Regions from separate parts of the Arthrobacter sp. Z4-13 genome, predicted to be linked through region 3. Evidence: predicted binding sites of a transcription regulator. Region 3 holds the regulator's gene; each other region holds the start of a gene.
The links. The regulator LexA, encoded in region 3, represses DNA repair genes until DNA is damaged. The targets are predictions, from matches to a motif close to TCGAACANNTGTTCGA.

Region 1 (6,792 bases), on a different replicon from region 3:
GAACGGCCAGGGGAGTGCCGGCCTTGGTGAACCGGACGTCCACCGGGGCGTTGAGGGTAGGGGCTTCTGGGGTGATGGTCATGTGCTTGTGTTCTTCCTGGGTGGCGCAGAGAGCTGGTTAGGCGGCTTTGACGAGGGGGAGTTCGTCCCAGTGGGTGGTGTATCTGGGGGAGAGCATGTCCCGTTTCATGGTCCAGTCCGGCCCGCCCCGGATCCCACCGTGCCCCAGGCCGATGGAGCCGCGGCCGTACCGGCGGGTGACGTCTTCGAGCAGGGTTCCGATGCGGCGTTCCTCGTGCGGGTTTTCGAACAGTGACAGGGGTGCCTGGTTGCCGGTGGGGTGCAGGTCGGTGACCATGATGCCTGCCCGGGCGTAGCGGACGCCTTCGACGATCCGGGGCAGGAGGGCGTGCCCGGCTTTGGTCAGGATTACCGGGTCGGCGGTGGGCATCGGCAAGGGCACGCACACCGAGGGGTAGGAGGTGTCGTTGGGGTTGAAGTGGGAGGTTCCGGCGAACGCGGTGAGGACCTTGGCCTGCAGCCCGTGTTTGGCCAGTCTGGCCGAGGCCTGCTGCCCGTACACGGACATGACCTGCCTGATCCCCGCGGCCGTGGTGATGGGTTTCGCGAACGAGCGGGAGAAGATCAGCTGGTCCCGCCCGATCCGTTCTTCCTCCATGGGGATGCAGGGGGTTCCCTGCAGTTCCAGGACGGTGCGCATCATGACCACGTTGAACTTGTCCCGGATCACGACCGGGTCGGCCCGGACCAGGTCCGCGATGGTGAAGATGCCCATCACGTTCAGCCGCCTGGTCAGCCGTCCGGCGATGCCCCACACTTCCTCGACGGACAGCCGGCCCAGCAGGGCCTCACGCTCCGCGGTGGGGACGGAGTCCCAGTGGCAAACCCCGGCGAAGGCCTTGTTGTTCTTCGCCCACTTGTTGGCCAGCTTCGCCAGCGTCTTCGTCGGCGCGATCCCGACACAGACGGGAACGCCAACATTCCGCCGGACGGCCGCCTTCATGGACCGACCCATCGCGGCCAGTTCGACGGGGGTGCCTTTGACGCCGAGGAAGGCCTCGTCGATGCTGTAGACCTCCAGCCAGGCCGAGTACCGGCCCAGCAGTTCCATCACCCGGGCACTGATGTCGCCATAGAGTTCGTAGTTGCTGGACAGTGCGACGAGGCCCCATTCCTTTGCCCGTGGGGCGAGCTTGAACCACGGGTCGCCCATGCCGATGCCCAGGGCTTTTGCCTCGGGGGAGCGGGTGACCGCGCAGCCGTCATTGTTGGACAGCACGATCACGGGCTTGCCTTCCAGGGAAGGGTCGAACGCCCGCTCCGCGGAGGCGTAGAAGCAGTTCACGTCCACGTGCGCGATCTGCGGCATGTGCCGCATCAGCGCCGGCTTAGACATGATGCAAACACCTGGTCGCTACGCCCCAGATGGTCAGGTCCGACAGGGCAGGGACCTCGATGTCCGGGTACGCCGGGTTCTCCGCCTGCAGCACCACCCCTTCCGGGGTGATCCGCAGCCGCTTGATCGTAAGCTCCCCGTCCAGGACCGCGACGACCACAGCCCCGTCGTGCGGCTCCAGCGCCCGGTTCACGATCAGCTCATCCCCGTCGCTGATCCCGGCACCTTCCATGGATTCCCCAGACACCCGCACGACATAGGTGCTGGTGATGTCCTTGATCAGGTGCGCGTTCAGGTCAATCCGGCCATCGAAGTAGTCCTGCGCCGGCGACGGAAACCCCGCCGCAACCGGTACGGGGGACACCAGCACCGACAACAACGAAACTCCCGCCTCTATCACGCGGGGACCGACAATCACGCCCACAACACACCTTTATTCGAATATATGTTCGAGTTAATCAGTGTACTCTCCAGGGCCGACAGCCGGGCGAAGTTGCGCAATTGCATCCGATGCAGGATGTGCGGGCTGCTTCGATTGAGGAATAGCTGTCGGTGCGTATCCCATCATCCAGTTGATGCTGAACGCTTCTGTTTGTTCCTGCGTTTGATCAGGAAAATCGTGACAGAAGGTGGGTTCGGTTGAGTTTTCGGTGCGGCGGGGAGGGATCCAAGCGTGGATTAGCGAGCTGCGTCTTCGAGCAGCTGGCGGAACTGTTCCTCGCTGTTTAGGGTCAGCTTTTTTCCGTCGAGGAAGAATGTCGGGGTCCCAGTAACGCCGAGGGATTTTCCGTCAGCAATGTCGCGGCGGATGCGTTCCTTGGTCTCTTCCGCTGCCACTGTTGTGTCGTAGGCGACCATGTCCAGGCCGAGTTCCTCCGCATAGGTTCGGAACAGAGCCGCTTGGGAGTCCTGCTTTTCGCCCCATTGCGGTTGAGTCTTGAAGAGCCTGGCGGCCATCTGCTCGTACTTGCCCTGCTGGGCGGCGGCTTCCACGGCAAGGGCGGCGGTGCCGGAGTTGGCGTGCCCGGGCAGGGGGAAGTAGCGGTGGACGAACGTGATCCGGTCCCCGTATTCCTGCTTGAGCTCCTGCACGAGGGGTTCGGCGGCGCGGCAGGATTCGCATTCGAAGTCCAGGAACTCCACCAGCTGCGCCTTCTCCGTCGAGGGGCTGGTAACGCGGTGGCTGTCGTCCCGAACGAGCTGCGCGTCGGAAGCTGCCGCCGGCGCTGTGGGTGCGGGCTTGTTCGCTGTAGACATCGCGTACCAGATCACGCCGGTGGCGAGTAGGACTGCGAGGATGGTCCAGATCGCGATCCGGACGTTCCGGGCGGTCGTGACGGCGCTCAACGATCCACCGGGTTCGTCCCGAGGGTCAGGGTGACCGGGGCCGGGTTGGCATCGGCCTGGCAGCCGGCGCAGCAGGCAGCTTCCTGGTCCGCTTCAACAGGTGCCCCCGATACTGCCAGGGAGGTGGCTGTGGTTGCGCCGCTGGGTGCGGTTGCGCAGCAGTCATCGTGTTCTGAGCCGTGTTCATGGCCATGGGCGTCGTGGTTGTGGGGGATGGCGCAGCAGGCTTCACCGCGCCAGGCGTTGATGCCTTCGCGGACGGCGATGCCGGCGATGACCAGGGCGGCGCCGGCATCGGCCCACCACCAGCCCAAGGTGCTGTTCAGAACCAGCCCGACCAGAAGGACCGCAGAAAGATACGTGCACAGCAGGGTCTGTTTTGAATCCGCCACGGCGGTGCGGGACCCGAGTTCACGCCCTGCCCGGCGCTGCGCCCAAGACAGGACAGGCATGATCGCCAGACTCAGCGCCGCGATCACGATGCCAGGGGTTGAGTGCTGGGCCTCTTCTCCGCCGGTCAGTGACCGGACGGCGTCCAGGGTCACGAAGGCGGCGAGGGCGAAGAAGGAGATCGCGATGATCCGCAGGGTCAGGTGCTCACGCCGTTCAGGGTCTTTCGCGGAGAACTGCCACGACAGCGCCACGGCGGAGGTCACCTCGATGACCGAGTCCAGCCCGAAACCGGTCAGCGCGGCAGAGTCGGCCTCGTTCCCTGCCCAGAGGGCCACCACGGCTTCGATGAGATTGTAGGTGATGGTCGCGGCCGCGAAGATCCGGATCCGGAGGTTCAGCACGGCCCGGCGCTCGGCACTTGGCGCCTGCAGCAGCGCCGTCATGCGAAGCACTCCCCGTCCGGGGCGCAGCAAGCCGGGTCAACGGCCAGAACAACACCGATCAGGTCCTTGATGGCATGGCCCAACCGGGCGTCGGCGAGCTCATACCGGGTACGCCGCCCGTCCGGGACCGCCACCACCAGCCCGCAGCCGCGCAGGCACGTCAGATGATTCGACATGCTCTGCCGCGACACCCCAAGGGAATCGGCAAGGTCGGAAGGGTATGCGGGGGCATCAGAGAGGGCGAGAAGGACCCGGGCGCGGGTAGGGTCCGAGACCGCGTAGCCGAACCGGGCCAGCACGGGTGCCTGCGTGAGCGTTTCCATAAAACCTAAAGTACATCCGGGGATGTATTCACGCAAACCTGTATACAAGTCCCCTGCCAGCAAAGCGCTATTCGTCCAAAGGCTATTGCGCAGGTTACCCATATAAAGGAACGGGTTATACCCAATGGGGACAGCTTTGAGCTGTGCGGAGGGCTCCACCTGCCCGCCAGTGGGCATAACCCGTTCCCTCAAGCCTTGGGCTCCGCTGCGCTCCACCCAGGAACCGGTCCTGCGCTTCGCTTCGGCAGTAAAAGCGTCTTTTTTGCCTTACATGTGGCTGGGTTGTTCTCCGTACAAGGCCACTGATCGTAGCCGTCCGGGGGCCCGACCCGTCAACCCACGCTCCCGTCCAGGTCCACGCGGTCGCTGCGCTCCCTTATTTCGCGGACCTGCCCGTGCGCTCTTCGGGGTTGACGGCCCACCCTCGACCGGCTGGAGCAGTGGGGGCCTCGCACGGCGGGGCAGGAAGGAGGTGGCTACATGAGCATCGACGAACTGATCAAGCTCGCGACTTCGGTCGTGAGCCTGGCGACAGCGGTCATCGCTCTGCTTTCCACGCGGAACGCGCTCTTAACGAGCAAACGCTCCCGAGCGGTCACTCGGAAGCGTAAGCGTAAAGCAAGGAAGGTGTAGCTACTCAAACCGGTGGTCGTGACCGTGAATGGTTGCGGCCACCGGCTCCTTCTTAGCCTAGGTTCAACTCGACGATAAGGAAACCCTCATGGAACCACTGACGATCGTGAACTTCGTGCTCTCGCTGGCAGCGCTGGGAGCTTCCATCACCGCCTACCGCGCCATCTCCAAGGTCCGGAAGGACCAGGAAACCTAGGCCTGGCGCAGGCTGGGCCGCCCGACCAGGGCTGGCCCGGCCCTACCCGGCCGATTCGGTGCCGGGCGTTGTGTCCTCATCCCTTACGTGGCGCAGCAACGCCGCCATATTGCGCACGGCCGCGGGGTCTTTTTGCCAGGGCTTGCCGGTACGGGTACAGGCGTGAAGGCTGTTCGCGCCGGAACCTTTAGCCGCTTCGGCAAGTTCTGCCCAGGCCTCCTGAAGCTCCGCCAACTCTTCTGGCGTCAACGGTTCCTCCGCCTGCGGCTCAACCACGGTTATTGAACCAGCCGTGTTGCCCGCCGCTGTCTGCCGTCTCCTGAAAAAGCTTCGTAGTCCCATAGCACTGCCCCCTGAATAGATGTCCCGCCAGGAGGAAACTCCCCCGAGTTCCGCTGCAACTGGCGAGACCGTCCCACGCTACCAACACTGAGGGACATGCCCGGAAACAGCAACGGGCCCGCATTCTTGGTACGCGGACCCGCTGCTTGTAAACATCCTGCTGCTTACGCTTTCGAGCATGCCACATCGACTGCGACAGGCAGGCAGCGGGCACCGCGTTCCCTTCGTCCGCCAGCTTCGCCGAGACCGCATGCTCGCTGGGCTCGCACTGGTTTTCGCTGCGCTTCAACCAGTTGATGGGCGTCCGCTTCGCGGCCGGCTGTTGGGTCCAGGGCGCGCCGTCGCAGAGCTCCGGACCCCCTGGCCCTGTCTTGTCTACGACGTTTTCTGGTTGCTGTCCTTCGGATTCTAGGCGTCCGCTCCACCCCGTCTAGCCCCGGTTCCGCAAGCTCCACCGGGGCCTGCGCGCCGAAAATTCTTTAGCCAGGGATCCTCGCTCCGCTCCGATCCCGCAAGATTTTTCTGCCCTTGCCCTTCGGGTAGACAGGCCTCCGTCGGCCGCCGAGCAAGCAAGCTTGCCAGCAACCAAAAAACAACGGGGGGAGAGGGGAGCTGGCCGGTCACCTTTGGTCGCCCCACCCACCCAACTTCTCGGCAAGAAGGAGCACCACCATGAACGCAGTATCCAAGAAGACGGTGACCCTTGAGGACACCGGGGAAACCATCGACGGCGTGACCGTGCTGGGTGATTACCACCTGAACGGCGGCTACGAGTGGATGGAACTGATCGAAGAGCACGGTTGGGCCGTACTCTCCAGCTGGGGGCACGAGGGCTGGGACCTGGGCCAGTGGCCCTACGTCATGGTGGCGGCCACCCGCACCGCTGACAGCATCGGGAATCTGTTCGGCGTCGCCACCTACTGCGAGGGTGACGTGACCTGCACCTTCTACCGGACCAAGGCCCGGCAGTGGGACGCGATCAGCGAGCACGCCTTCTCGTACTGGAAGAACGGGCAGGCGCACGGCCCGGATGACCTGCCCGAAGCCGCCGCCGAACTTCCGAGCCGGTACCGGATGCCCTACGCGGTCCACGCCGCCTAACCACCCCAATCCCTTGCCGGGCGGGAAACCCGCCCGGCAAGGGTCCCGGCCCCACATCTGACAGAGGAGAAGAACCATGACCGAAACCAACCGCATCACCGAAAATACGGCGCAGACCGTTGTTTTCCTCGAAACCCTTGCCGCACTCGTGGAAAAATCCCCCGAGTCCTACAGCGCGGATGCATCTAAAGACCTCGCCGCCCACATCCGGGGCATGGCAGACGCCGTCACCACCGACGCCCGCGTTGACCCCGGGCTGCTGCACACCACCCGCCAGTACGCCGCGCTGGATTGGCACAACGAACTCGTGGCGGTCCTGTTCGCGCCGGAGCGCCGGCCAAAGATGAACTAGCCATCCGGCAACCCTAGGCACCCACTTACTCCGGCGAGTAGGTGGGTGCCTCCTTTTGTGCTCCCAGGGACTTGCAAAAGTGCTGGCGGTCCGCCGCAAGTGGCTGGCTGGTGGTGGTGGTTGCTGGCGGCGGACCGCCGTTTGACGCCCACGTCCCGCGCGGATCATGTGGTGCCGGCGGCAAGCCTGGCAGACGGGCGGCCTTGGCGGATCCGGGGGACCAGGGACAAGTGCATGCTCGCTGG
Region 2 (6,792 bases), 780 kb from region 3:
GCAAAAGCAGCACCATGGGCCTTGCAGAAGCCAAAACTGGCGAAGGATTTCAAGGTCCCCCAGACCTTGTCAACGACGTCGGGCGAGTAACCCTTGGCTTTTGCCTCGCGGCGGAAAAAGGTCTCTACCTGGGATTCCAGGATATCGTTGCTCAACGCCCGGCGGAACTCGTCAGCTTTCGCAAGCCCGCAACCTGTCATCACGTCAAAGGTCCTCAGGATCTGTTCGTGGAATACGGTCACACCGTGGGTTTCCTGCAGCACGGGCTTGAGGTCGGGATGGGGATACACCTCTGGGGCGAAGCCATGCCGATGTTCCAGGAAGGGCCGGACCATGTCTGATTTCATGGGACCGGGGCGAAACAGGGAGATATCAATAATGAGGTCGTTGAACTCCCGCGGGGCCATTTTCCCCACGAGCTCCCGCTGGCCGGGGGATTCGATCTGGAAGCATCCCAGTGTATGGGTGCTTCTGATCAGCTCATATGTCGGTTCATCATCCAAAGGCACGGCGTTGAGGTCTATGTGCCCGTTTTCTGCAATGTAATCCGGGCCGGACCCGTCCTGCCCGGCAGGATGGCCCCCTGCAGCCACCACTTCCTTTTTTGAGGGGTGGATGCGGATGATTTCCCGGACCGCAAACGCCATGGCGCTTTGCATCCTGACGCCCAGGACATCGAGCTTGAGCATGCCCATGGGGTCCATGTCGTGTTTGTCGAACTGGCTCATGGGCAATCCCAGGCCGCTGGGCTGGACCGGAGTGCGGTCCAGCAGGGTTGCGTCCCCCAGGATTACTCCACATGGATGCATTGAAATATGCCGCGGCAACCTGTCAAGGCGTTCCGTAAGGTCCACCAGCAGGTCAAGCTGCTGGTTGCCGTGGGTGTCCCGTTGCTCCACCCGGCCCGCAAACTCCCTCAGTTCCGGCTTTTCCTGCAGTGCTTCCCGGAACTTCCGGGCTGAGAACCGCCACAGCTGTTTGGCAATATCCCCCACGTCTCCGTCGTCCATGCCCAAAGCCATGCCGGCGTCCCGCACTGCACCTCTTGCCCGGTACCCGTTCTGCATGCTCATCAGCGTGACCCGCTCGGCGCCGAAGCGCTCGAAGATCCGGCGGTAGACGTTATGCCGTTCGGCGCTTTCGACGTCGATATCTATATCCGGCAGGGTGGCGCGGTCCCGGGAAAGGAAGCGCTCGAAAATCAGGTCATGCTGAAGGGGATTTACCTGGCTGACGTCGATCAGATAGTTGACCAGGCTTGATGCACCTGAACCGCGGACTGCTGCCCTTACCCCCATGTCCTGGATCATGCGGGAAACCTCGGCAACGGTAAGGAAGTAGGAAGAGAACCCAAGGTTCTGGATGATGCCCAGTTCGTGCTCAAGCCGGTGCCGCATGTCCTTTTCCCGGATGCCCGAAAGCCCCGGGAACCGCCTCCCGATTCCCGCCTGGCAGCGTTGCACCAGTTCAAGGTGCGGATCCTGGCTGATTCCGATAACTGAAGCTTCCGGCACTACCGGCTGCTTCCAGCCCATATCGGCTTCGGGGTCCATCCTGCACAGATCTGCGAGCGCCTCGGTTTGTGCCATCAGCTGTTTGAGGTCTGCTGCACCATATCCGGCGGCGGAGGTAATTTCCTTGCCCAGTTGCAGCATCTGGCCGGCGGATTTCAGCCAGCCCTGGCCGTTGGGTTGCAGCATGGGTTCCCGGGCCAGCTCCGGCAGCGATTTCAGGGTCCGGGCTGAGTCCAGGACGTCGGCGGTGGCGGCTCCGTCCTCCGCACAGTACCTCACCGCGTTACTGAGGATGGCCGGTACTTTGTGCTCTTCCGCGAGCTTGAGCATACGGACGGCATGCGAGGTGCTCAGCGGCGCGCCCGGGGCGCTGAGCTGGGAAACGATCTCGGTCACCACTGTTCCGGGAGGCATGGCGTCGACCCATTGCTTGAAAAGCGTCCGCGGGCGCAGGTACCGGCGGCCGCCCATGGCACGCCCGACGTCGGAATCCGGCCCGATCAGGACCATCAGCACGGGTTTGAGGGTCTGGGGGTCCAGGGTGCGGGAGGCAAGCTCCGCCCTGGTCACCGCCACCGGCACTGTCCCCCCGGACTTCCCTGAAGTGCGGGCATGGGCATCTGACACCAGCCGGCACAGTGCACGGTACCCGGCCCCGTTGTTGTTGCCTCGGGCGAGCACCACCACACGGCCCGTCAGTTGGGTGCGGTGATCGCCGTCGTCGTCATAAACCGCCAGGTCCACGCCAACGACGGGATCAATACCAGCGGCCATGCAGGCCTTCAGGTGCTTGATGGTCCCGTAGAGGCCGTCGCGGTCAGTGCAGGCGAGCGCGGTTGCCCCGTCAGCAGCCGCAGCCTGCGCCAGTTCCTCAGGCCAGGACACGCCATAGTGGGCACTGAAGGCAGTGGAGACGTGGAGGTGGGTGAAGCTCATGCTGTTCGGGGGCGCAGGGCGTCATGGATCCGCAGGAGCCGCCAGCGGCCGCTGCGGATATGGCGGGTCAGGTCAAGGGTGAGTGGTTCTTCCTGATCCCTTACCGGTCCGGGACCTGCAGCGGATGGAAGCACCTGAATCCGCCAGATTTCGTGGTCCACCAGCCCAGGACCGGTTCCCAGCGGTGCACGGTTTTCTTCGGCCCACCACTGCCGGCGCTCGTACCATCGGACAGGTTCGGCGCAGACTGTATAGGACCGTCCTGCCCACAGAAGGCTTACCGGCTGGCCATCCGGATTGCACGCAACGTCCACGGATTCGCTGAACATCCCCATGCGCACCTCCCGGACAGAATAAGTAATCAGGACACATTCGAATATGTGTTCGAATACTTCAAGTCTAAGCCAGCGGCGGCACAAATCCTAGGCGGGGGTGGACGGACCGATCGGCAGGGAGCAGGATTGTGCCATGAGCACCCATGACGCACTCCTCAAACAGGTCAGCATCAAAGCCCAGGACTCCACACTCGTGGCCACCTTCGACATAGACGGCAATATCCCCGGTTCCGGTGCCTACGTGGTGGGGCTTGTGGCTGCCAGTCCGGACTACTCATCGCAGCGGCGCCTGGGCATTGAATTCATGAACGGAGAGGCGATTGCCTTCTTCTCTTTCAACCACGAGCAGAGCACGGAAGAGAACTACGATCTCTCAGGCGTCAGCCACTCCGGCAACACCATCACCGGCAATTTCCCGCTCGCGGCCATCAATGGGCTCGGCAAAGGGCACGTAATGACCGGCTTCAGCGAAGCGGACGGCCGGGAATTCCAGTCCGGTGTTCCGGTGGAGGAAAACCTGTAACAGCTGGGCAGAAACCGCTCAGCTGTTCTCTTTGTGGACCCGGAGTTCGAGTTCGATGAAGCCTGAGATCATGGCCCGGTACGTGGACTCAACGATGTCCGGGTCAATGTCCTTCTTCACAGCAGCGGAGCGGACGTGCTCGATAATCCGCTCCACGCGGCCGGGGGCACGGACCTCGGCGTCGTCACCTTTGAGGGTTCCGGCAATCCGGATCAGCCGTTCACGGCGGGCAATGAGGGTGACAATCTGGTCATCCACCTCGTCAACAGCAATCCGGACGGCAGCGAGCTGTTCCTTGTCGGCCAGTGCGTCTCTATCGTTCCCTTGAATTGTTGCCATCCTCTGACAGTATCGAACCATGCAGCCAAGAGTCGACTTCATTTCACTAGGCGTCCGCAGCGTTCCGGCGTCCCGCACCTTCTATGTGGAGGGCCTCGGCTGGCCCGTCCACCGGGAATTTACGGGGGATGTGGTGTTCATCCAGGTGAACCACGGCCTGGTGCTGTCGCTGTGGGACGTCCGCCAGATGCAGGCCGATGCCGGCGTCAGCGAGCCCGGCCCTGTCCCCTGCATCACCCTCAGCCACAACGTCCCCAGCACAGAGGACGTTGACCGTGTGATGGAAGAGGCTGCCGCAGCGGGAGCAGCCGTGATCGCCGAGCCCATCACCCAGCCCTGGGGCGGCTACAGCGGCTACTTTGCAGACCCGGACGGCTTCCGATGGGAGGTGGCGTACAACCCCACGTGGGCGGTGGACGACGCCGGGACGGTCACCGTTTAGCCTCTCGGCACGCTGGTGCGGGCTGCTGTGGTGACGGCCTAGAAGAGGGCTTCCACCGGGCGGATCAGCTCCGGGCCGTTGTTGCGGACGTTGCCCACTTCCTTGCCCACTGAATCCACATGCCAGTCTGATGCCACGTCCGTGACTCCGGACCGCACCAGGTCAACCAGCGCCGCGGCGTCGTCAGCCTCCGGATCGAGCCAAGCCTGCATAGTGGACTTGTCCATCGGCAGCGGCACCCGGTCATGCAGCGCGGTCAGCTTGCCGAAGACAGTTGATTCGCTGCCGGGCGGTGGAGTGTCAGTTGTCAGGATTGACGTGGAAAGCATCCAGCCGCCGGGCTCCCCCGCCGGCCAGGTTGGATCCTTCCACCACTCATAGAGCCCGGCAAAAACCAGGCCGCGGCCCTCCCCCGGATGCACGTAGTAGGGCTGCTTCGCTTTCCCGGCCCCCTGTTTCCATTCGTAGTAGCCGTCTGCGGGCACAGCGCACCGCCGCGACTGGATGGCCTTCCGGAACGCGGGCTTCTCCAACACCGATTCGCTCCGGGCGTTGATCATCCGCGAGCCGATACCGGGGTCCTTCGACCAGGAAGGAACCAGTCCCCATCGCGCCACGTGCAGCTGGCGCACTTGCCGGCGCTCCGGACCCTCATCGATCAGCCGCTCCAGGACGATGGGAACGTCGTCAGTTGGCGCAACATTCCACGACGGCGGGATGGCCACCTCCTCCTCAAGCTCGGCGTCGAACTCGGCCAGGAGGTCCCCCACGGCACGTGCCATCACATAGCGTCCACACATGGCTCCAGCATGCCATCGGCGGCAGAAGCTGTCATCCAGGGGCGGCAGCGGGGCTCAGTGGCTGGGAATACCGGGCTGCACGCTACCGTTGTCAGGAATGAAACCGTAAGCGACACGTAGGAGAAATCCGTGGACTTCACTCCCGAATCCGGCACGATCACCATGTTTTCCACCACCTGGTGCGGCTACTGCAATCGGCTGAAAAAGCAGCTGGACGCGCAGGGCATCGGCTACACCGAGATCAACATCGAGGAAGTGGAAGGCACCGCCGATCTCGTTGAGCAGCTCAACGGCGGCAACCGCACAGTGCCCACCGTCCTCTTCCCGGACGGCACCGCGGCCACCAACCCTTCCGCTGCCGAGGTCAAGACCCGCCTCGCAGCTTAGCCGGCAGGCCGGACCAGAGGTTCGGCAGCAGGCGCCCCGCCGTCGGGGGCGTGTGATACACAGAACGGGACCAGCATTTTCAATGTTGGTCCCGTTTTGCGTATCTGCACCATCCGCATGCCGTCTGTCGCATGGACCTGCACTACAAGCTGGGCGGCATCAGCGACGATTTCCCGTTCCTGCTGAGCCACGAGGCCACGGCCGCTATTGCAGGAGCCGCGCTCGCCGGCGCAACCACCATCATCGCCGTGGACATTGACGCCAAGAAGCTCGAGCGGGCCAAGGAGCTCGGCGCCACCCACACCGTTGGCTCCTCCGGCACCGATCCCGTGCAACCGTGCGGGTCATGCCCCCAGGCTGCTGAAGGCGGCGGTCCTGAGGGCGGCGTGGCCCGCGTAGGTGGCCAGCAGCGCGTCCTCCACGGCGGCGACGTCCACCCCGGGCACGAGGTCGTTGACGGCTCCCGCGGTGGCGGGATCCCATTCCAGCGCCAAGGCTGCGTAGCTGTCGGTGAGGACCTTGCGGATGGGGGCGGAGTCCTCCACCACAATGACGGAGCTGAACAGCCAGCCGCCGGATACCACCCGCTGGGCGGTGCCCACCAGCTTCACCTGCGCGCCGCCGGCGGGAGCCGAACCGTGCACGCTGTATTCCCCGGGGCAATACTCACCCGGAATTTCTCCCACGGCTGCCCGCACCCCTACGCCGCGCAGCGTTTCGGCGAACAGTTCGCCGAAGTACCCAAACCTGCTTTTGGATCCGGCGATGGCGTCAGGGTCCGGTTCGATGTGGTCCACCACTAGGGTTCCCTGGTGGTAGGCAGCCGCGCGCCCTCCCGCCCGGCGGACCAGCGGCTCAAAACCGTTGTCGCGGCAGGCCTGCGCCGCTGCGCCGAAGCCCGGCAGCCGCGTGTCCCGCTGGCCGAAGGCGACGGTGGGGGCAGGACGGTACAGCCGCAACGTGGGGCCGATGTCCCCCGTCCTTGCCTTTGCCAGGAGCTCCAGGCCAAATTCCAGGTCACGGGCTGCACCGAGCGACGCCTCCTGCCGCACCACTGTGAGCGTACGGGGTCCAGGTCCGGCGTGGTGCATGTTGCTAGGCTCCCCTATGGTCATCTTGCAGTTCCTTGTTGTCGCCGCCGCGTTCTGCACTAATTGACGCCGCGTTCGCAGTAATTGACGCCGTGTGGCTCAATCCAATGAACCCGTCTTACCGGCGCCACATTGGCGACTTGCCGGCGGACAAGCCAAACCTAGGGTACGCCGTCGCCTTCTACGTCATATACATCACCGGAATTGTGTTCTTTGCCCTCGGCCCCTCGACGGCGGCAGCTGGCCTACAGCCTCACGTCCTCCGCACGGTCAGGATCTGCTCTGCCCGGCCGAAGGGGCCCTGGAGGTCGTGCAGCACTGTTGATGTCAGGCCGATGCCGTCCTGGCCGAAGGACACAGCGTTGTCCAGTCCCAGCCACTCCCCTTCCGGGCGGCGGTACATGTGGATCTGCAGGTCCAGGTTG
Region 3 (6,792 bases):
GTATGGGCTCGCGTGGTCCCGGTGAGACGAAGATCGAGCTGGACCGCCGAAGGATCCGTACCCGCATGGCCAAGCTCAGGCGCGAGATTGCCGCCATGAAGCCTGCCCGCGAGACGAAACGCGCCAACCGTCGTCGTAATGAAGTGCCCTCCGTGGCAATCGCCGGGTACACCAATGCCGGCAAATCCTCGCTTCTGAACCGCCTGACGGACGCCGGGGTGCTGGTGGAGAACGCACTGTTCGCCACTCTTGATCCCACGGTCCGGAAGGCCGAAACTGCTGACGGTCTCGGCTACACGCTGGCGGATACCGTCGGTTTTGTCCGCTCGCTGCCCACTCAGCTGGTGGAGGCGTTCCGCTCCACCCTCGAGGAGGTGGCGGACTCCGATCTGATCCTGCACGTGGTGGACGTTTCACACCCGGACCCCGAGGGCCAGATCGCTGCAGTCCGCAAGGTCTTCAGCGAAGTGGACGCCCGCAAGGTGCCGGAGATCATCGTCCTTAACAAGGCTGACGCTGCCGATCCTTTTGTGGTGGAACGGCTGAAGCAGCGCGAAGCGCGGCACGTTGTGGTCTCGGCGCGCACGGGGGAGGGCATCCCCGAGCTGCTGCAGGCGATCAGCGAGGCGATTCCGCGTCCGTCGGTCAAGCTCGAACTGCTGATTCCGTACGACCGTGGGGACCTGATCAGCAAGCTGCACGAGTCCGACGCCGAGATCATCAGCGTTGACCATGATGAAGCCGGTACCCGGGCAGTTGTTAAAGTCCGGGAAGGCCTCGCGGCTGAACTGGAACCATTCGTCAGCAATGACTGACCTCGTGGCTGACGAAGCCACAGGCACGGCCGGCGAGCAGTTCGTGATCGAGCTGCTCGACCGCGCCGTTGCCGGCATGGGCGGCCAAAGCCGCAGCGGACAACATGAGATGGCCAGGCAGGTGGCCCGGGCCATTGAAACCGGCGACCACCTGCTGGTTCAGGCCGGAACGGGTACCGGCAAGTCGCTGGCGTACCTGATACCCCTGATAGCCCACGCACTGGAGAGCGACAAGCCTGCCCTGGTGTCCACCGCAACGCTTGCCCTGCAGACACAGATTGTGGGCAGGGACATTCCGCGGCTCCTGAAGACCATTACCCCGGCCCTGGACCGGCCGGTGAAAGTAGCCTTGGTCAAAGGCCGGTCCAACTACGTCTGCGTCCATAAACTCGAAGGCGGGTTTCCCTCCGAAGAGCCCGCAGAGGGCCAGCTGTTTTCGCTCGGCGAGGACACCAGCGTCCCGCACTTTGCTGCGTCTGTGGGCGGCCCGGCCTCCCAGCTGGGCAAGGAAGTGGTCCGCCTGCGGGAATGGGCCGAAAAAACCACCACCGGGGACCGCGACGAGCTCCTGCCCGGCGTCACCGACCGGGCCTGGCGGCAGGTCTCCGTCACGTCGATGGAATGCTTGGGCGCCCAGAAGTGTCCCATGGCAGCGGAGTGCTTCAGTGAGCTTGCGCGGCAAGACGCCGCCGAAGCCGATGTTGTGGTGACCAACCACGCCATGCTCGCCGTCAGCGCCTTTGAGGGCCTGGCTGTGCTGCCGGAGTACGACGTCGTTGTGGTTGACGAGGCCCACGAACTGCAGGACAGGGTTACCGGCGCTGTCTCCGGACAGCTCTCGGTGGCCATGGTCCACGCTGCGGCCGCCGGCGCCCGCAAGCACACCGCCATCACCGTGGATGCGTTGAACGCGGCCGCTGCCAACCTTGAAATTGCCCTCGCGGGAGTTCCCAACGGGCTGCTCCCCAATGGACTCAACGATGAGCAGCTGGACTGCGTGGACCAGTTGCGTGAGGCCTGCCGGGCCGCGCTTTCAGACTCCAAGGGGGACAGCAGCACCACTGCCGACGGCGGGCGGCAACTCGCGCGCTCCCGGCTGATGCTCATCCTGGAACTTTGCGAACGGCTCCTCGCCGCCCGCGAGAACCGGGAAGTGGTGTGGTTCTCCCGCGCCAGTTCCTTTGACCCCCAGCAGGGGTACTCCCAGCCCGACGAGACAGCGCCCGCGCTGATCAATATTGCTCCGCTCTCGGTAGCGGGGCGATTGCGGGAGGGATTGTTCGCGGGACACACCGTGGTATTGACTTCCGCCACCCTGGCAATCGGGTCGGCCTTTGAGCCCGCCGCAGGCGGACTCGGGCTGGTGGGCGAGGGTGCGCCCAGCTGGACCGGTGTTGATGTCGGATCGCCCTTTGACTATCCCAAGCAGGGCATCCTGTACGTGGCCGGGCACCTTCCCAAGCCCGGCCGTGGAGTGTCCCCCGAATCACTGGCCGAACTGGAGGCCCTGGTCAGGGCTTCGAACGGCGGGGCACTGTGCCTGTTTTCGTCCCGGCGCGCGGCAGAAGAAGCGGCCGAGGCGCTGCGGCCAAAGCTGGGAATGACCATCCTGTGCCAGGGCGACTCCACCATGACGGCCCTGGTGAAGCAGTTCGCCGACGAACCGGACACCTGCCTGTTCGGCACGATGTCCCTGTGGCAGGGCGTGGACGTTCCCGGCGGGTCCTGCCGCCTGGTGGTGATCGACCGGATTCCTTTCCCCCGGCCCGACGATCCCCTGATGACCGCCCGGTCCCGGGCGGTGGCGCAGGCCGGAGGCAACGGCTTTATGTCAGTCTCGGCCACCCACGCTGCGATCCGGCTCGCACAGGGTGCGGGACGGCTGATCCGGTCAACCGGGGACAAAGGTGTGGTGGCGGTGCTGGATTCCCGGCTGGCCACCGAACGCTACGCCGGGTTCCTGCGCGGTGCCCTGCCGCCATTCTGGTCCACGACGGACAGGAAGACGGCCATCGCGGCGCTGGAGAGGCTGGCCAAGGAAAAGGTTTGAGCGTGCCGCTCCGGAAGGCCTGGGCGCGGACGCCAGGGCCCGGCCGCCAGGGCCCGGACGCTTGGGCTCGTCCTAGAGCGAGCGGAGCACCGACACAACTTTGCCCATGATGGTGGCGTGGTCGCCAAGGATGGGCTCGTACTGGGTGTTCTGGGGAAGCAGCCAGGTATGGCCGTCGCGCTGGCGGAAGGTTTTTACGGTGGCCTCATCATCCAGCAGCGCCGCAACGATATCTCCGTTGGCCGCGTCCGCCTGACGGCGGACCACCACCCAGTCGCCGTCACAAATAGCGGCGTCCACCATGGAATCACCGGCAACCTTGAGCATAAACAGTTCCCCCTGGCCCACCAGCTGGCGGGGGAGCGGCAGCACGTCCTCCACCACCTGATCAGCCAGGATGGGACCACCGGCAGCGATCCGGCCCACGAGGGGAACCATGGCAGTGTCCATAGCCGTGGGAAGCACGGTGACGCTGCCGCTGCCGCCCGGCAGGAGAGGAGCCGGCTCAACTGCCTGCTTGGGCGAACCGCCATCCAGGGTGAGCGGCATCAGCACCTCCATGGCACGCGGCCGCTTGGGGTCGCGCCGGAGGTAACCAAGCTTTTCCAGTTGCGAAAGCTGGTGGGTCACGCTGGACAGACTCGCCAGGCCGACGGTGTCCCCGATCTCCCGCATCGACGGAGGATACCCATTGTCAACGACCGAGCGCTGGATGGTCTCGAGGATTTTCTTCTGCCGTGGCGTCAGGCCCTTGGCGCTCTTCTTCGGTTGGGAGGTTGCCCTGCCCCCGGCGGCTGCTGCTGCCATATTCGCCCAATGCCTTTCGGTTGCCCCGGACTTTTGTAGCCCGGACCTGAAGTTCACGCCGTAATTGTCAGACCCTGCTGATCAACTTCCGAGTGGTTGTTCTTTTCTTCAAAGCTAGGCCAGCCGCATTGCTTTTTCAAACATTTGTTCTAGCGAGTCTCGACATTGTTCGTTGATAGGTGCTAAAACTGTAAAAGCAAAGTTCGAACATTTGTTCTACTCTGAGCGCAGGCATTCGAAGACCCGGACCAAGGGTTTTAGAAGCCGGCGGGTGTGGAGGTGGACATCGGGCAGCACAAAACGGTCCAGGAGGGCTACGTCATGTCAGCAACATCTGCTTCGCAGGATTCATTTTCGGTGCATCACCTCATGTCCGGGCCGGACCAGCGGCCGGCGGAGCGTCGTACGCCCCTCCCGCCCCTGCGTCTGACCCGGCGTGGGAAGATCGTCCTGATCGGAATTCCCCTGGTCCTGCTGGCGGCCCTGCTGCTCTCCCTGGCCGGTTTCTTCAACGCTCCGGCAAGGGCCTCCGATTCGGCAGCGGACTTGTCCTTTACGCCAGCCGTTACCGTTACCGTGCAGCCAGGGGAGTCCCTGTGGGCCATTGCCGGAAGCGTCGCCCCGGAGCGGGACGCACGGGACGTTGTGGCGGACATCGTCCAGCTCAACAACCTGACCGCCGGCTCGGTTCTGCCGGGGCAGCAGCTGTACGTTCCCACCCGGTAGCAGCCGGAGTCGCTGTTGAAACGCTCCCGCCGAAAATGCTGCTGGGAATGTCGGCGATGAAAACCCCGCCCGCGGGAAAAGCGGGCCGCGGGAGAGCCGCGCTGGAATCGGCTGCGAAACGACACCCACGAAAGTGTGCTGAAGGCCCGCAGGGGGACATGCTCAGCGCGAACAAGAGGCTGTCATATTTTCCGGTGCCCGGCCCGGGCACTAAACTGTTCAGGTGAATGACCAGCTAGAGCGCCTTAACCGGCTACCCCTCCGCAGCAACCTCCGTGGGCTCACCCCTTACGGCGCGCCCCAGCTGGATGTCCCCATCCTCCTTAACGTCAACGAGAACACTCACGGTGTCCCGGCAGATGTGCAGGCGGCCATCAGTGCGGCAGTGACAGAAGCCGCGGCCGGCCTTAACCGCTACCCGGACAGGGAATTCACCGAACTGCGGAAGGCGCTGGCGGAGTACCTGGGGCATGGGCTCGATGAGTCAAACGTGTGGGCGGCCAACGGCTCCAACGAAGTGCTCCAGCAGATTCTCCAGGCATTCGGCGGCCCTGGCCGTACGGCTCTCGGCTTTCCGCCCACCTACTCCATGTACCCGCTGCTGGCCAGCGGCACGGACACCGAATACATTGTGGGTGAACGGGCTGACGGCTACGGCCTGAGTGCAGAATCCGCGGCCCTGCAGGTGAAGAAGCTGCAGCCCAGCATCGTATTCCTCTGCTCGCCGAACAACCCCACCGGAACGGGCCTGGGCCTCGACGTAGTTGAAGCTGTGTATGAGGCCGGCGAAGCGAGCCAGACAATCGTCATTGTTGATGAGGCGTACCACGAGTTTGCGCATGACGGAACGCCCAGCGCCCTGACCCTCCTGCCCGGCAGGGAGCGCCTGATCGTCTCGCGGACCATGAGCAAGGCCTTTGCCCTGGCCGGAGCGCGCCTCGGTTATATGGCTGCGGCTCCGGAGGTTACGGATGCACTGCGGCTGGTGCGCCTGCCTTACCACCTGTCCGCCATAACGCAGGCCGCTGCCCTCGCCGCCCTCCAGCACCGTGAAGCGCTGATGGCCGATGTTGAAGACATCAAAAGGCAGCGCGACCGGATTGTGGCTGAGCTGATCCGGATGGGCCTCAAGCCCGCCGCCTCCGACTCCAACTATGTTTTCTTCGGCGGACTGGAAAATCCCCACCAGGTCTGGCAGGAACTCCTCGACACCGGTGTCCTGATCCGCGACGTCGGGATCCCCGGCCATCTTCGGGTGACCGCAGGCACTGAGACGGAAACCACAGCGTTCCTGACCTCCCTGGAAAGCATCCTTGCCGGCCAGTCCAGGCTTCCGGCCTAGACTTGAGGCAGCGGCGCTCGACGCCCTGAACCACTCCTTCTTCCCAAAGGACACTTGACCATGAGTTCCACCGGATCCAATGCGGCCGTGGCCCGGACTGCGCGCATGGAGCGTGCCACGAGCGAATCCTCCGTGCTCGTGGAGATCAACCTTGACGGTACCGGCATCTCGGACATCGACACCTCGGTGCCCTTTTACGACCACATGCTGACAGCGCTCTGCAAGCACTCGCTGATCGACCTGACGGTGAAAGCCACCGGGGACATCCACATCGATGTCCACCACACCGTGGAGGACGTTGCCATCACGTTCGGAGAGGTGCTGCGCACGGCCTTGGGAAACAAGGCAGGAATCCGCCGCTTCGGCGAAGCCACCGTACCCTTGGACGAGGCACTGGCCCACGCGGTGGTTGACGTGTCCGGCCGCCCTTACCTGGTCCACGGGGGCGAGCCCGCAGGTCAGGAGTACCACCTGATCGGCGGTCACTTCACCGGTTCGCTCACCCGCCACGTGTTTGAGGCGATAACCCTGCACGCCGGGATCTGCCTCCACATGAACGTCATCGCCGGACGGGACCCGCACCACATCGTCGAGGCCCAGTTCAAGGCGTTCGCACGGGCCCTTCGCGCCGCCGTCGAATCCGATCCGCGTGTTGAGGGCATTCCCTCCACCAAGGGTGCGCTGTGAGTGGCCAGGTGCTGCGGGACGGCGCCATCATCGATCCATCGGCTTCACAAAAGCTGCCGTCGCCCGAGGGGAAGCCCACGGTAACCGTCCTGGATTACGGCTCAGGTAACGTCCGCTCAGCAGTGCGTGCGCTCGAACGCGCAGGTGCGGAGGTGATCCTCAGCTCCAAGCCCGAGGACGTCCTGAACGCCGACGGCCTGGTGGTTCCGGGGGTTGGCGCTTTCGAAACCGTGATGCGTGAGCTAAAGGCCGTGGACGGCATCCGCCTCATCGGCCGCCGCATCGCCGGCGGCCGCCCCGTCCTGGGTATCTGCGTTGGCCTTCAGGTGCTTTTCGAGGCCGGAGTGGAACACGGCACGGAAGCT

Region 1: the regulator LexA is predicted to act here: its motif matches at 1,855-1,870, upstream of M1E07_RS00525 (LexA family protein).
Region 2: the regulator LexA is predicted to act here: its motif matches at 2,823-2,838, upstream of M1E07_RS11620 (DUF6504 family protein).

The regions. Positions count from the first base shown of each region.
Region 1 covers NZ_CP096458.1:106,064-112,855, reverse strand. Annotated here, with positions in the region: partial or broken gene M1E07_RS00535 (hypothetical protein) at 1-82, opposite strand, end outside; gene M1E07_RS00530 (Y-family DNA polymerase) at 119-1,417, opposite strand; gene M1E07_RS00525 (LexA family protein) at 1,410-1,841, opposite strand; gene M1E07_RS00520 (DsbA family protein) at 2,096-2,764, opposite strand; gene M1E07_RS00515 (cation diffusion facilitator family transporter) at 2,761-3,600, opposite strand; gene M1E07_RS00510 (ArsR/SmtB family transcription factor) at 3,597-3,923, opposite strand; gene M1E07_RS00505 (hypothetical protein) at 4,404-4,556, shown strand; gene M1E07_RS00500 (hypothetical protein) at 4,795-5,028, opposite strand; gene M1E07_RS00495 (hypothetical protein) at 5,767-6,195, shown strand; gene M1E07_RS00490 (hypothetical protein) at 6,272-6,547, shown strand.
Region 2 covers NZ_CP096459.1:2,149,720-2,156,511, forward strand. Annotated here, with positions in the region: gene M1E07_RS11615 (DNA polymerase III subunit alpha) at 1-2,450, opposite strand, end outside; gene M1E07_RS11620 (DUF6504 family protein) at 2,447-2,785, opposite strand; gene M1E07_RS11625 (hypothetical protein) at 2,919-3,308, shown strand; gene M1E07_RS11630 (chorismate mutase) at 3,327-3,647, opposite strand; gene M1E07_RS11635 (VOC family protein) at 3,667-4,089, shown strand; gene M1E07_RS11640 (SOS response-associated peptidase) at 4,128-4,889, opposite strand; gene M1E07_RS11645 (mycoredoxin) at 5,019-5,276, shown strand; partial or broken gene M1E07_RS11650 (zinc-binding dehydrogenase) at 5,477-5,611, shown strand; gene M1E07_RS11655 (lipoate--protein ligase family protein) at 5,621-6,367, opposite strand; partial or broken gene M1E07_RS11660 (DUF2177 family protein) at 6,475-6,570, shown strand; gene M1E07_RS11665 (thioesterase family protein) at 6,621-6,792, opposite strand, start outside.
Region 3 covers NZ_CP096459.1:1,365,832-1,372,623, forward strand. Annotated here, with positions in the region: gene hflX (GTPase HflX) at 1-815, shown strand, start outside; gene M1E07_RS08090 (ATP-dependent DNA helicase) at 808-2,865, shown strand; gene lexA (transcriptional repressor LexA) at 2,938-3,672, opposite strand; gene M1E07_RS08100 (LysM peptidoglycan-binding domain-containing protein) at 4,042-4,398, shown strand; gene M1E07_RS08105 (histidinol-phosphate transaminase) at 4,622-5,740, shown strand; gene hisB (imidazoleglycerol-phosphate dehydratase HisB) at 5,801-6,427, shown strand; gene hisH (imidazole glycerol phosphate synthase subunit HisH) at 6,424-6,792, shown strand, end outside.